DNA from 3 places in the Veillonella intestinalis genome. Region 1 is predicted to be linked to each of the others. Evidence: riboswitches for the same ligand, from Rfam matches in the RefSeq annotation. Region 1 holds a riboswitch; each other region holds the start of a gene.
What was found. Region 1 has a riboswitch for S-adenosylmethionine ahead of NFR27_RS08705 (MetQ/NlpA family ABC transporter substrate-binding protein). Riboswitches for the same ligand answer to the same signal wherever they lie in the genome.

Region 1 (4,712 bases):
GTTATATTAGCGAATTCTTCAGTAGATATAGGCGCTGTTCTATTAAAGGCGGCTCATGAGGCAAAACAGAATTCTTATAGTCCCTACTCAAAGTTTGCTGTTGGCGCTGCTGTACTTTGTAAGGATGGGACTATATTTACCGGGTGCAATATAGAAAATGCATCATTTGGACTTACTAATTGTGCGGAACGAGTAGCGATACAGACTGCTGTGGCAGCGGGGTATAAGGAATTTCAAGGGATTGCTATTGTCGGTGATTCAAAGGGACCGTGTATGCCTTGTGGAGCCTGTCGCCAAGTTTTAGTGGAGTTTAAAATACCTCTAATTTATTGCGAAACAGAGACAGGTGATAGCATTAGCTACACCTTAGAGGACATATTGCCTCATAGTTTTGGCCCTGGGGATTTATAATATTTATAATAAAAGCGAGTTAGTCGTATACACCAGTGTGGTGATTTTACGGCTAACTCGCTTTGTGTTTACAAGGAAAATAAACTTACTAGAATATTTAGTGAAGTAGTATTCCCTAGTATAGTTATTGTATTGTAAGGATTACAAGATTATATGATCCTTAGAAGGCTGGTAAAATAGCCCCTTTGTATTTGTCATCAATGAATTTCTTGATTTCTTCGGATTGAAGCGCTTTCATCAATTTTTGGATTTCAGGACGGCTTTCATCGCCTTTACGAACTGTTATGATGTTAGCATATGGGGAATCTTTATCTTCTAAGAATAAAGCATCTTTAACAGGATTTAAGCCAGCTTCTAGGGCAAAGTTAGTATTGATAACTGCTAAGGCTACATCGTCTAAGCTACGAGGCAATTGTGCGGCTTCTAATTCTACAAATTCAAGATTTTTTGGATTGCTTACAATATCTGTTTTAGTGGCATAAATATTGTTAGGATCTTTTAATTTAATTAAACCTGTTTTTTCAAGTAAAAGAAGGGCACGACCACTATTACTTGGATCATTAGGAATTGCAATTTTAGAACCATTTGGTAATACGGAATCTAAGTTTTTATCTGTAATCGTTTTGGAGTAAATCCCCATTGGTTCGATATGAACTTTACCAGCGGAAACAAGGTCCATTTTGTGTTCGCTGGCAAATTTATCCATATATGGGACATGCTGGAAGAAGTTGGCATCTAATTCTTTATCATTTAAGGCTAAGTTAGGTTTTACATAGTCTGTAAATTCGATGATTTTTAAATCAATGCCTTCTTTTTCTAATAATGGTTTAGCTTGCTCTAAGATTTCACCATGGGGTACTGGAGATGCACCTACCGTAATTGTTACTTTGTTAGATGAACCAGTTGAGCTGCCTGTGTCACTACCACAACCAGCAAGTAATAAGGCGCTACCAAGAATAGCTGTGGCAGCTAGGGATAAAAGTTTTTTCATACTATACCTCCTCAGGTTATACAGTAATTAAGAAACATCAGATGAGTTAATAAAAAAAGATGGCCTCGGACACCGAGCCATCACTGCTTGCGCGTTGTATCTCTCGGTATATACCGCAGGAATTAGCACCATCGAATGGTTGCCGGATTTCATAGGGCCAGTCCCTCCATCACTCTCGATAACGTTTCATATATAATTCTTTGGTAAGTATATCATGAGAGGACAAATTTGTAAAGCAAAAAGAAAACCGACTCTGTGGGGCAGAGTCGGTTCGTATTGGTTCATAGTTTGCTAGTGACAATAGATATGTTAAAATGCTGGCAAAATGGAACCTTGATATTTATCTTCGATGAATTTTTTAGTGTCTGCCGATTGAAGGGCTTTTACTAATTTTTGAATTTCAGGACGATTTTCATCACCAGGACGTACGGCAATTAAGTTAGCGTATGGTGAGTTCTTATCGTCTAGGAATAAGGCATCTTTAAGGGGATTTAATTGGGCCCCTAACGCATAGTTGGCATTAATAACAGCAATATCTACATCGTCTAGACTACGTGGTGTTTGTGCCGCTTCTAATTCAACAATGTCTAAGTTTTTAGGATTAGAAGCTATGTCAATTTTGGTGGAGTAAATATTGCTAGGATCTTTTAGTGTGATAAGTCCAGCTTGTTGTAATAATAGCAAGGCACGACCCGTATTAGTAGGATCATTAGGAATGGCTACTTTAGCGCCATTAGGAATTGACTTTTGTAAATCTTTGTCTTTTATTTTGTTGGAATAAAGACCCATTGGTTCAATATGAACGGCACCAGCAGATGCAAATTTCATATTGTGTTCTTCTTCAAACTTTTTCATATATGGGATATGCTGGTAGAAGTTGGCATCTAGTTCTTTATCATTTAAGGCTAAATTAGGTTTGATGTAATCGCTAAACTCAATAATTTTAAGTTCAACTCCTTCTTTAGCTAATTTGTCTTTTACCTGTTCTAAGATTTCTGCATGTGGTACCGGTGAAGCTCCCACAGTTAAGGTTACTTTTTTGTCAGAACCTGCGGCGGCATTGCCTTGATCATTGCCACAGCCAGCGAGTAATAGAGCGCTACCTAATACAAATGTAGCGGCTACGGATAAAAACTTCTTCATAAATGAAGCCCTCCTTTTTCTCAAATAAAAATATGTATGAAATTTATTATTAATTTTGCATCCCCAATACAAAATTAATATAGCGATAGGGTAATAAAAAAACGATGCCCTCGGGTATTCCGAGTCATCGTTACTACTTTTTATCTCTCGGTATACGCCGCAGGAATTAGCACCATCGAATGGTTGCCGGATTTCATAGGGCCAGTCCCTCCATCACTCTTGATAATATCGCTATTGAATTTCTTTGCTGATTATAGCATGAAGAAAAGACAGTTGTAAAGTAGGAAAATATATAAATTTATGAATTTAGTAGGAATTAAGTTGTTGGTAGTGTTTATTAAGTCTTAGCATATATTTTAGTGTTTATATGAAATTTTATTTTTGAAAGTTTATTTATAAGATTAGAATATAGAACGAAAAAATGCGTTTAATTTTATTTGAAATTCATAATATAAAATTATAATTAATTATAAAAATGATGAAGCGACTGCTTTTTTGCAGTCGCTTTTTTCATTTTTATGATTTTTGAATTAGGTTAATTATTTTAATAAATCAACTTAATGTTGGCTTTTGATACCATTTTTAGGTTGATTAGAACCATTATTAGAACAATAAATATCTGAAAATATGTCATACTAAAAATGAGAACTTTGCTATAGCAGATATATTAAGAAAGGTTGGATTGATGTGGTTGATGTATCGGTTGTAATGAAGCAGATTGGGGTGAAAATCGAATATTTTCGAAAAATAAAAGGGTTGAGTAGATCAGAATTGGCTGAAGCGATTAATATGAGTGTTAATAGTATAGGAAGAATAGAGCGTGGTAATTATAATAAATCCATATCTGTTCATACTATTATTGCGATAGCAGAGGGCCTTGATATAGAGTTCACTAAAGTTTTAGAATTTAGCGATCAAGAAAAAGCAAGGTGGGAGGTGTCAGATTTTAAAAATTTTATAAAATAAGCTAGTTTGTAGTTATTTGGAGGGATTTTCTTGTTTGAAGGAAACAAAATTATATTAATTCTGGCATCTATTGTGGTAGGAGCTTTATTAAATTTAATGCGAGATAAAAAAATATCTCTTAAATTAATTGCTTATAGTTTTGGCAGCTTTTTATGTATTTTTGAATTTATTACAATTTTTACAGATATTTATGATAAAAATTTAATTCCAGAAATTGGCTTAATTGTAGGATTATTAATATTGGGATATATAAAATTTATAGACAAAGAAAAATATTCTTTTATTCATCGATTATTTCAATGGTCTTATTTATCTTTATTTAACTCGTGGTTTTTTAAAATATTATTAAACAATTTAGCCTCTGGCTCTATAACAATAATCATAATTACTATTATTAATTTAATAGTAATTGTATATACTGTACCAATTATAATTAATTCAATTAATTGGAATCGTGGATATTTAATTATTAAATTTAACGAAGTAATGGATGATTTTATTAATGCAGGAATATGTTTATTGAGTAGAATTGATCAAATTATTATACGAATATTACTGCATATATATTTTCTCGGCCTCCCAATATTAGCGCTAAATAATATTGAAAAATTAATTATAAAAAATGGGATAACTGAAACTATTTTAGTACTTTTAAGTATCCCTATTATTTATATAGTTTTATTAGCTAGATATAAAAGAATAAATGAGCGTAAAGTTTTTTAAATATGCTTTTAAATTATAAAATTTAATATTAGTCTTATTTATGGTAGAAAAGGAGTTTTTTATATGGCCACATTATTTAGTAATTTTATTAATATTATTGCTTTGATTATTGGGGGTGGCTAACATTTAAAGTATATTGCTCTTTGGCAAAAAAATATAATATAGTATCATTTTCAGGATTTATAGGGCATATGTGGGGGCATTTAGATTTATTGATTTCCTCAATATTAATTGCTGGATTAATAATGGGTATACCGTTGTATATTGGAGAAAGTTTATTAAAGTGGATAGGAATTTTATAATTTTTGATAGGGAGGGCTAATTATGAACTTATTAACTTATTTTAGACAAAAACAATCTACAAAATTATTTCTTTTTATATTACTTTCTATTTTATTGTTAGTTGGTGGGTGCGGTTATGATGATAATGTAAAAGTCGTACGAAATGGAAACTTTTATGATTATCCTAATATACCTA
Region 2 (4,712 bases), on a different contig from region 1:
ACAGGTATCATTGAAGGTACAGGCCCTCGCTATTGCCCTTCTATTGAAGATAAGGTAGTGCGTTTCAGTGATAAGAATCGCCATCAATTATTTGTTGAGCCAGAAGGTAATCATACTAATGAAATGTATGTTCAAGGTATGAGTACAAGTTTGCCAATTGATGTGCAATACAAATTCTTGCGTACAATTCCAGGCCTTGAAGGGGTTGAAATTATGCGTCCTGCTTATGCTATTGAATACGATTGCTTAAATCCTTTGCAATTGACTCCAGCTTTGCAGGTTAAATCCATTAAAGGTTTATATTCTGCAGGACAAGCTAATGGCACTTCTGGTTATGAAGAAGCAGCTGCTCAAGGTTTAATGGCTGGTATTAATGCAGCTTTATACTTACAGGGTAAAGAGCCATTCATTTTATCGCGTTCAGAAGCGTATATTGGTGTATTAATTGACGATTTAGTAACTAAAGGGACGAAAGAACCGTATCGCATGATGACAAGTCGAAGTGAATATCGTTTATTATTACGTCAAGATAATGCGGATATGCGTTTAACTGAAAAAGGCTATGAAATTGGCCTTGTTACAGAAGAACGATATGCTCGTTTTAAAGCAAAGAAAGCCTTAATTGAACAAGGATTAGCTGAATTACAAAATACGCCAATTAATCCATCAACTGAAGTACAGGCTAAATTAGAAGCTATGGGAACAGCGCCTATTAAGACTGGTATTAAAGCATTTGATTTAGTAAAACGTAATGAGTTATCGTATGGTGATGTAGCGGAATCATTCAATTTATCCCGTTATACGCCAGATGTGGAAGAAGAAATCGACATTATGATCACTTATGATGGTTATATTAAAAAACAAATGGAACAAGTGGCTAAAGTGCGAAAATTAGAAGAAAAGATTATTCCCGCTGATTGGGACTATGAGACTATGAAGGGCATTTCCTTAGAAGCGAAACAGAAATTAGCACAAATTAAACCTCATTCCATTGGCCAAGCTAGTCGTATTTCTGGTGTTTCACCAGCGGATGTATCTGTATTGTTGATTCAATTAGAGCAATATCGTCGTGAACAACAATCCTAGGAGGGTCTATGAACTTTACTGATAATTTAGCTGTTCAATTAGAAGCTGCTGGTTTTAAGGCAACCGCAAAGCAGTTGGGACAATTTAATACATTTTATGAAATGCTTATAGAGACCAATAAAAGCTTAAATTTAACGGCTATTACAGATCCTCATGAAGTAGCAGTAAAGCATTTTGTAGACTCTTTAACAGCATTAGATACTGTTTCCGATGAAACAGCAAAGGTCCATACTACTGATGGAGCAATTCAACATACTACAAACTCTTTAATTGGTGTAGTATTTAAAGAAGGCGCTAAGTTGTTAGACCTGGGGACAGGCGCTGGTTTTCCAGGCATTCCATTAGCTATTATGCGTCCTGATTTAAAAATTACTTTATTTGATTCCTTACAAAAGAGACTTACTTTTTTAGAGTCAGTTATTACAGCGTTAGACTTATCTAATGTCATAACTTTACATGGTCGTGCTGAAGACATGAGTCATACTTTAGATCATCGAGGGATTTATGATATTGTAACCAGTCGTGCGGTTGCTAGATTACCTATTTTATTAGAATGGGCATTGCCTTATGTGAAACAGAATGGTTACATGGTAGCTTTAAAAGGGGCTGCTTATGAAGAGGAAATAGGCGAAGCAAAGAAAGCTTTACAAGTATTAAAAGGCGAAATTGCTAATATGAAGCCGGTTCAATTACCGACGTTAACAGATAAGCGAGCAATTATTTATACACGTAAAACAGGTGTTACGCCTAAGCAGTATCCTCGAAAACCAAAAGAGATTAAGTTAAAACCGTTAGTATAATTAAATAGATAATAGAATAGATGGTTGAGTAAATAATAGCCTAAATAACTAAATATAATTGGACAAATAATATAAAACCCCTGTGTTGAAGGTTTTACCTATAACAAAGTGTATTTTTTACATATAGGTGAAACCCTGCATACTCAGGGGTTTTTCTTGACAATCTATAGTGTAGACGGTATTCTATTTTTATATGTTAGCCTTATCAAGAGCGATGGAGGGACTTGGCCCAATGATATCCGGCAACCAGCAATAGCAAGGTGCTACTTCCAACAGGAAACTGATAGATAAGGAGAGATCCTCTATCTAAGTTAGATAGAGGTTTTTTTTAGATAGAGGAGATGTGCGTATGGCAATTTATAATGGACGTTTACCACAAATTGATATAGATGAAGCCACACGCTATGCAGGTTTGCAGAAGGCCAAAGAGTTTCCAAAAGAATATGTCAAAGAGGCTTGTTTAGAAGTTCAATTGGTGGCAGATCCTAGCGGTGTATATGAAGCTTATGAATATGATGCTAAACAGGGGCTGATTAAGAGTAATCCACCACTTCAAATTGAAGGAAGTTCTATTCGTGAGCATTTAGGCAATGCTACTAAAGTCTATGTTATGGCAGTTACCCTTGGTGAAGATGTAGAATTACGCAGTGCTGAATTATTTAAGGACGGTAATTATACACTGGGGTTATTGATGGATGCAGCGGCTACGGCAGCAGTAGAACAAGTAGCTAATCAAGTCAATGAAGTAATACAGCAAGAAGCTGAAAAAGCTGGATATAAGACAACTTGGCGTTTTAGTCCTGGATATGGTAATTGGGATTTAACAGTACAAAAGGACTTAGCCCGTATTATAGGTGCTGAAAAAATTAATGTATCAGTGACTGATAGTTTTTTATTATTTCCGAGAAAATCAGTGACTGCTATTATCGGTTGTATGCCTAATGATGAAGAGGTATTAACTAAGCGAGGTTGTACATCTTGTGCTCAAGTAAATTGTATATCACGAAAAATATGAGTATATGAGTATCAAAATGTAAGATTAGTATAGGGATAAATTAGAGAGATGAGGCGATAGTATGTATATTTTTGATGGTGCTATGGGCACAATGTTACAACAATCAGGGCTAGTAGAAGGGGAATGTCCTGAATTATTTAATGTGAATCAACCAGATATAGTGACGGCTATTCATAAAGCATATTTACAAAGTGGTAGTGATATCATAACAACCAATACATTTGGTGCGTGTAGTTTAAAATTAGTTGATTATGGCTTAGCTCATAGAGTTAAGGATATAAATACAGCAGCTGTAAAAGTAGCCAAACAAGCTATAGCATCAGTTAAAAAAGAGGCTAAAGTGGCAGGATCTATGGGACCTACAGGTCAATTTATAGAACCTTTGGGACAAATTAGTTTTGATGAAGTCTATAATTCTTATTATGAACAAGCTCTTGCTTTAATTGAAGCAGGTGTGGACTTTATTATTATTGAAACTATTATTGATATACAGGAAATGCGGGCTGCTTTATTAGCGGCTCTTGATGCGCGTAAAACTCTTAATAAAACAAAAGAAGAAGTGGGTGTTATCTGCCAATTTTCATTTAATGAAGATGGCCGAACTATTACAGGTACACCACCAGAAGTAGCGGCTATTACAGTAGAAGCTATGGGCGCTGATGTAGTAGGTATTAATTGTTCCTTGGGACCTGAGCAATTAATTCCTTTAGTAGAACGGTTAGCATCGGTTACTAATTTGCCTATAAGTGCTCAACCTAATGCAGGTATGCCTAAATTAGTCGGTAAAGAAACGATATTTCCTTTATCACCGGTTGAAATGGGCGAATATGTACCGGCTTTAATAGATGCTGGGGCTACCTTTTTAGGTGCTTGTTGTGGTAGTACATCAGCACATATTAGTGAAATTGCAAAGGCAGCTCATAGCCATACACCTAAAGAGAGAATGACTGTAGCGCCATTTACAGTCTTTACTAGTCGTACTAATTTTGTAAAAGTTGGCCATAAGGAAAAACCAATTATTATTGGAGAACGCATTAATCCAACTGGGCGGAAGGTATTAGCTAAAGAGATTAAAGAAGGTCGTTTTGCTATGGTGAAACGAGATGCTTTAGCACAAGTGGCAGCTGGTGCTGATGTGTTGGATGTAAATATGGGTGTACCTGATATAGATGTAGCTGCTACTATGAAACGGGCTATTATGGAATTAACAATGCTAGTAGATGTGCCTTTATCAATTGATACTATAGATTCAGCCGCTATGGAAGCAGGTTTAAAAGCATATCCAGGTCGTCCTTTGATTAATTCTGTGAATGCAGAACCAGAACAACTAGAACGTGTATTGCCTTTAGCTAAGCGGTATGGAGCTGCAGTGCTTTGTTTACCTTTAGGAAAAGGTGATTTACCAGTTGTGGCTGAAGAGCGCGTTGCTTTGGCCAAAGAAATTGTTTTGGCAGCTTATGAAGTTGGTTTACGCAGTGAAGATTTATTACTTGATCCATTAGTGCTTACCTTGGCTAGTGGTCAAGATAGTGCTATACAGACCTTGCGTACGCTAGCCATGTATAAAGAAACTTTTGGTTTTCCTACAGTTATGGGTTTGTCTAATGTATCCTTTGGACTGCCACAGCGACCGTATTTAAATAGTCAATTCTTAACGATGGCTTTATCACATGGATTAACAGCACCTATATTAAACCCTTTAAATAGCACTGTTAAAAAAGCGTTTATAGCGGGACGTACTTTATTAGGTTTTGATCCAGCAGCCGCCGAATTTATTGCTGATTATGGTCAAGATGAAGAAGCTATGCCAA
Region 3 (4,712 bases), on a different contig from region 1:
ATGATAACGGACCATATCTTCTTGTTTATATGATGTATCATGCTCCTCATCTACTATAATAAGCCCAATATCTTCAGTAGGCGCAAACACAGCTGACCGAGCACCAATTATAATGTGACTATCTTTACGTCGTAATCGTTCCCAATTATTATACCGCTCACTAATCGTTAACTTACTATGGAATACCACTACTTCATCACCAAATGCCTCTACAAACCGAGTAACAATTTGATTAGTTAACATAATTTCCGGTACCAGTACAATGGCAATACGATCCATAGCAATGCAATCGCTGGCTGCTTTCATATAAATTTGTGTTTTGCCACTACCAGTAACACCATGTAATAAAAAAGTATCAGCTACACAATTTGTAACCGCTGTTTTAATCGGTTCATAACATTGGCGCTGCTCATCAGTTAAGGATAACTCTTTCATTGGACAAGAATTAAACTTTGTCTTTGTTTGAGTATATCGCTCCTCTACCGTAATGCCTTCATACATCATGACTTGTTTAATAACCGGTAAGGTAAAACCGTCTTTTTGAAGGCTATGAACCGATGCAGTGCCTAACTCTTGTAAATAGAAACCTAATTCTCGCTGCTTTTTCCGTTTTAGTGGAATATGCGCTGGTTGAAACCAGGGCTGCACTACTAGCCATTGTTCTTTAGGCCGTTCATAACTTTTCAATTGTTTCTTATCAATAGTAAATAAACTTAACGCTTCCGATAAAGCGCATAAATAATATTTACTTAATTTTTCTGCTGTTGCTAGCATTTCCTGGGTAAACCACGGTTCTTTATCCAATACTGCTTGAATAGGCTTGATTTCATAAGAAGGAATCTCATCTAACTCACGATAGCCAATAAGTATACCTTCTTCTTTTGTTCGCCCTAAAGGGACAGCTACCCGTGTACCAATGGCAATTTCGCCTAATTGTGGCGGCACAGCATAGCTGAATGGACTATTCATTTTCTTTGCTGGGCGATTAATAATAACCTCCGCTACACGCATACTATCCCTCCTTTGCAGTATTTTTTATTATACCATTTTTTTCGATATTTTTAAATAAAAGACAGTCTTAGAATACAATAAAAAAATCGTCATACAAATTACGAAACGACAATATTCTTAAGAATGTCGAATGCCTATTTGTATGACGATTTTTAATTATAAGCCTGCTTCTTTACGAAGAATATCTGCTTTATCAGTATGTTCCCAAGGAAGATCAACATCAGTACGACCAAAGTGACCGTATGCTGCTGTTTGATGATAAATTGGACGAAGCAAGTCAAGCATTTCAATAATACCTGCTGGACGAAGGTCAAAATGTTTCTTAACAAGTTCCGCGATTTTTTCTTCCGCAACTTTAGCAGTGCCAAAAGTTTCCACCATAATGGATACTGGTTTTGCTACGCCAATAGCGTAAGCAATCTGAATTTCACATTTATCAGCAAGGCCAGCTGCTACAATGTTTTTAGCTACATAGCGAGCTGCATACGCTGCACTACGGTCAACTTTTGTAGGATCTTTACCAGAGAAAGCACCGCCCCCATGACGAGCCATACCACCGTAAGTATCTACAATAATTTTACGACCAGTTAAACCAGCATCCCCTTGAGGACCACCAATAACAAAACGGCCTGTTGGATTAATAAAGAATTTAGTATTTTCATCAACAAAACCTTCAGGTAATACTGGTTTAATTACTAATTCTTTTAAATCAGCTTCAATTTGTTCACGCGTTACTTCTGGACCATGTTGTGTAGAAATAACGATAGTTTCAATACGCTTAGGCACACCATCTACATATTCAACAGTTACCTGAGTTTTCCCATCGGGACGAAGATATGGTAAAGTACCATCTTTACGAACTTTAGTTAACTGACGGGATAAACGATGAGCCAACGCGATTGGCATAGGCATAAATTCTTCTGTTTCATTGGTAGCGTAACCAAACATCATACCTTGGTCACCAGCACCAATCTTATCAAATTTATCACTTCCGCCTTCACGAGTTTCAAGTGCATCATCAACACCCATAGCAATATCTACGGACTGTTCATCAATCGCTACATTAACACCACAAGTATCGCAATCAAAACCATATTTAGCACGAGTATATCCAATTTCACGAATAGTTTCACGCACTATATGATTAATATCAACATAACATTTAGTAGAAATTTCCCCTACTACATGAACCTGACCTGTTGTTACGAGCGTTTCGCAAGCAACATGAGCCGTTGGATCTTGTGCAAGAATTGCATCAAGCACAGCATCCGAAATTTGGTCAGCAATTTTATCAGGATGACCTTCTGTTACGGATTCTGATGTGAAAAAAACATGTTTTTCAGCCATTTACCCAATACCTCCATAAAAAAATTCCTCATCAGCCAAACGATGAGGAATCAAACCCCATCTTTCGGCATAGTACCGTCGGACTTAGCACCTTTTCATTATGAATGGTTGCTGTAGCTTCACAGGGCCTTTCCCTCCACTACTCTTGATGAGACAAAAGTTATTATTAAACTGATTGTGATACTTCATATCACTGATTCATTATACAATAGAATTACAATTCTGCCAAGGCTGAAATAATTCGCTTAGCTACATCAATTTTTGTCATAAGTGGCAATGGACGAACTTGACCACCTGGATAAATCAAGGTAACTTCATTAGTGTCAACATTAAAGCCTGCATTTTGCTTACTTACATCATTGGCCACTAACATATCAAGATTTTTGTTAAGTACCTTAGATTTGCCGTATTCAATAACATTTTGAGTTTCCGCAGCAAAACCAATTAACTTTTGATGAGTTTTATTCGCACCTAGCCCTTTAAGAATGTCTGGATTTTTGACTAATTTAAGTTCTAATGTATCCATCTTCTTAATTTTTGTGTCAGCCATATTCTCGACTCTAAAATCAGCTACAGCAGCGGCCATAATAACAGCATCACAATCTTCATAGCGACTATTTACAGCTTCTTCCATAGCTCTAGCAGAATCAACAGAAACTAATTCTACACCAAAAGGCACAGGCAAATTTGTTGGCGCGGAAATTAAAATTGTACGAGCACCAGCTAAGGCCGCTTGTTCAGCTATAGCATAGCCCATTTTTCCGCTTGAACGATTGCCAATATATCGCACTGGATCGATAGCTTCTTGTGTACCACCAGCTGTTACGATTACTGTCTTATTAGACAATAGATTAGTTTTCATCATGTGAAAAGATAACCACTCTACAATGCGAGCTGGTTCTGGTAAACGACCTTTCCCCGTTACACCACAAGCTAAATGACCACTATCAGCTTCTAAAATATGCATGCCTAATTCTCGTAAAGTATTCATATTTCGTTGCGTAATAGGGTTTTCATACATATTAGTATTCATAGCAGGGCATAAAAAGATAGGCGCTTTTGTTGCCATAAGCTGTGTAGTGAGCATATCATCAGCAATGCCAGATGCTAATTTACCAATTACATTAGCAGTAGCAGGTGCAACTACATAGGCATCAGCCCAAGTAGCCAATGCAATGTGCTCTACATTCCAATCATGAACATCTTCAAACATCTTTACAGCGACTGGATGTCCACTAATTTCACCAAATGTCATAGGGGATACAAATTTAGTTGCATTTTCAGTCATAACAACTTTTACTTCTGCCCCTAATTTACGAAGACGACTTACTACTTCTACTGCTTTATAAGCAGCAATACCACCAGATACACCTACGATTATGTGTTTATTTTTCATCCTCAACACCTATTATAGTTCACGTTTAGCGTACGCTTTATTTAATACCATCTTTAGTACGAGCAAAGCCAATTTTATCATCTGCAATTTCATGAAGCGCTACTGATACTGGTTTATCTGTATCAAGACCGGTAACCATAGCTTCATCGCCATCGGTTAATTCACGAGCTCGCTTCGCTGCTAATGTAACCAATGTATATTTACTATCTACATGTTTTTCTAAATCCTTTAATAAAGGTTTTACCATCATAACGCATTACTCCTTACTTCGCATATTGCTTATAAATATATTGTATTTTTTCTTTATTTCGCTTAATTTTACAAGCTTCAGCACGTAAAATGGACGCCACTTTTTCTACTGCATCTGGTAATATATCATTCACCACAATGTAGTCGTAGCGATGTGCTAAGGCTAATTCAGAGCTTGCTTTGGAAAGGCGCTTATCAATAACCTCAGCAGCATCTGTACCACGATCCCGTAGACGGTTTGATAATATATCTAATGATGGCGGTACAATATAAATAAACACGGCTTCACTAAAGCGCTCTTTTACCTGCATAGCCCCTTGAATATCAATCTCTAAAATGACGCTCTTGCCTTCGCTTAATAAATCCATTACATGCTGCTTAGGCGTGCCATAATAATTATCATATACTTGAGCATATTCTAAGAAGGCATCTTCTTCGATAAGCTGTTGAAACGTTTCCTTATTGCGAAAAAAATAACTAACCCCTTCTTCTTCACCAACGCGTGGTGCTCGTGTAGTCATAGATACTGAATACACAAGATTGGGCATTTGTTTACGTAGTTCGGCACAAATAGTCCCTTTACCAGCCCCTGAAGGACCAGATAACACAATCAAAATCCCTCTATCCGACATAATAGCACCTACGCTTCCGTAGACTCAGCTGGTGTAGCTTGAACAATACGATGCGCTACTGTTTCTGGTTGAATCGC

Region 2: it holds a riboswitch for S-adenosylmethionine, as region 1 does, so the genes downstream of both, NFR27_RS05345 (vitamin B12 dependent-methionine synthase activation domain-containing protein) here and NFR27_RS08705 (MetQ/NlpA family ABC transporter substrate-binding protein) in region 1, are expected to answer to the same signal.
Region 3: it holds a riboswitch for S-adenosylmethionine, as region 1 does, so the genes downstream of both, metK (methionine adenosyltransferase) here and NFR27_RS08705 (MetQ/NlpA family ABC transporter substrate-binding protein) in region 1, are expected to answer to the same signal.

What each region holds. Positions count from the first base shown of each region.
Region 1 covers NZ_CALPCB010000010.1:8,788-13,499, forward strand. The annotation lists gene NFR27_RS08695 (cytidine deaminase) at 1-411, shown strand, start outside; gene NFR27_RS08700 (MetQ/NlpA family ABC transporter substrate-binding protein) at 572-1,402, opposite strand; SAM riboswitch class I at 1,494-1,587, opposite strand; gene NFR27_RS08705 (MetQ/NlpA family ABC transporter substrate-binding protein) at 1,712-2,545, opposite strand; SAM riboswitch class I at 2,683-2,774, opposite strand; gene NFR27_RS08710 (helix-turn-helix domain-containing protein) at 3,233-3,511, shown strand; gene NFR27_RS08715 (hypothetical protein) at 3,542-4,234, shown strand; gene NFR27_RS08720 (hypothetical protein) at 4,559-4,712, shown strand, end outside.
Region 2 covers NZ_CALPCB010000005.1:124,343-129,054, reverse strand. The annotation lists gene mnmG (tRNA uridine-5-carboxymethylaminomethyl(34) synthesis enzyme MnmG) at 1-1,086, shown strand, start outside; gene rsmG (16S rRNA (guanine(527)-N(7))-methyltransferase RsmG) at 1,095-1,886, shown strand; SAM riboswitch class I at 2,086-2,180, shown strand; gene NFR27_RS05345 (vitamin B12 dependent-methionine synthase activation domain-containing protein) at 2,236-2,901, shown strand; gene NFR27_RS05340 (homocysteine S-methyltransferase family protein) at 2,963-4,712, shown strand, end outside.
Region 3 covers NZ_CALPCB010000002.1:178,967-183,678, reverse strand. The annotation lists gene priA (replication restart helicase PriA) at 1-1,011, opposite strand, end outside; gene metK (methionine adenosyltransferase) at 1,168-2,358, opposite strand; SAM riboswitch class I at 2,413-2,513, opposite strand; gene coaBC (bifunctional phosphopantothenoylcysteine decarboxylase/phosphopantothenate--cysteine ligase CoaBC) at 2,573-3,754, opposite strand; gene rpoZ (DNA-directed RNA polymerase subunit omega) at 3,792-4,004, opposite strand; gene gmk (guanylate kinase) at 4,018-4,635, opposite strand; gene remA (extracellular matrix/biofilm regulator RemA) at 4,644-4,712, opposite strand, start outside.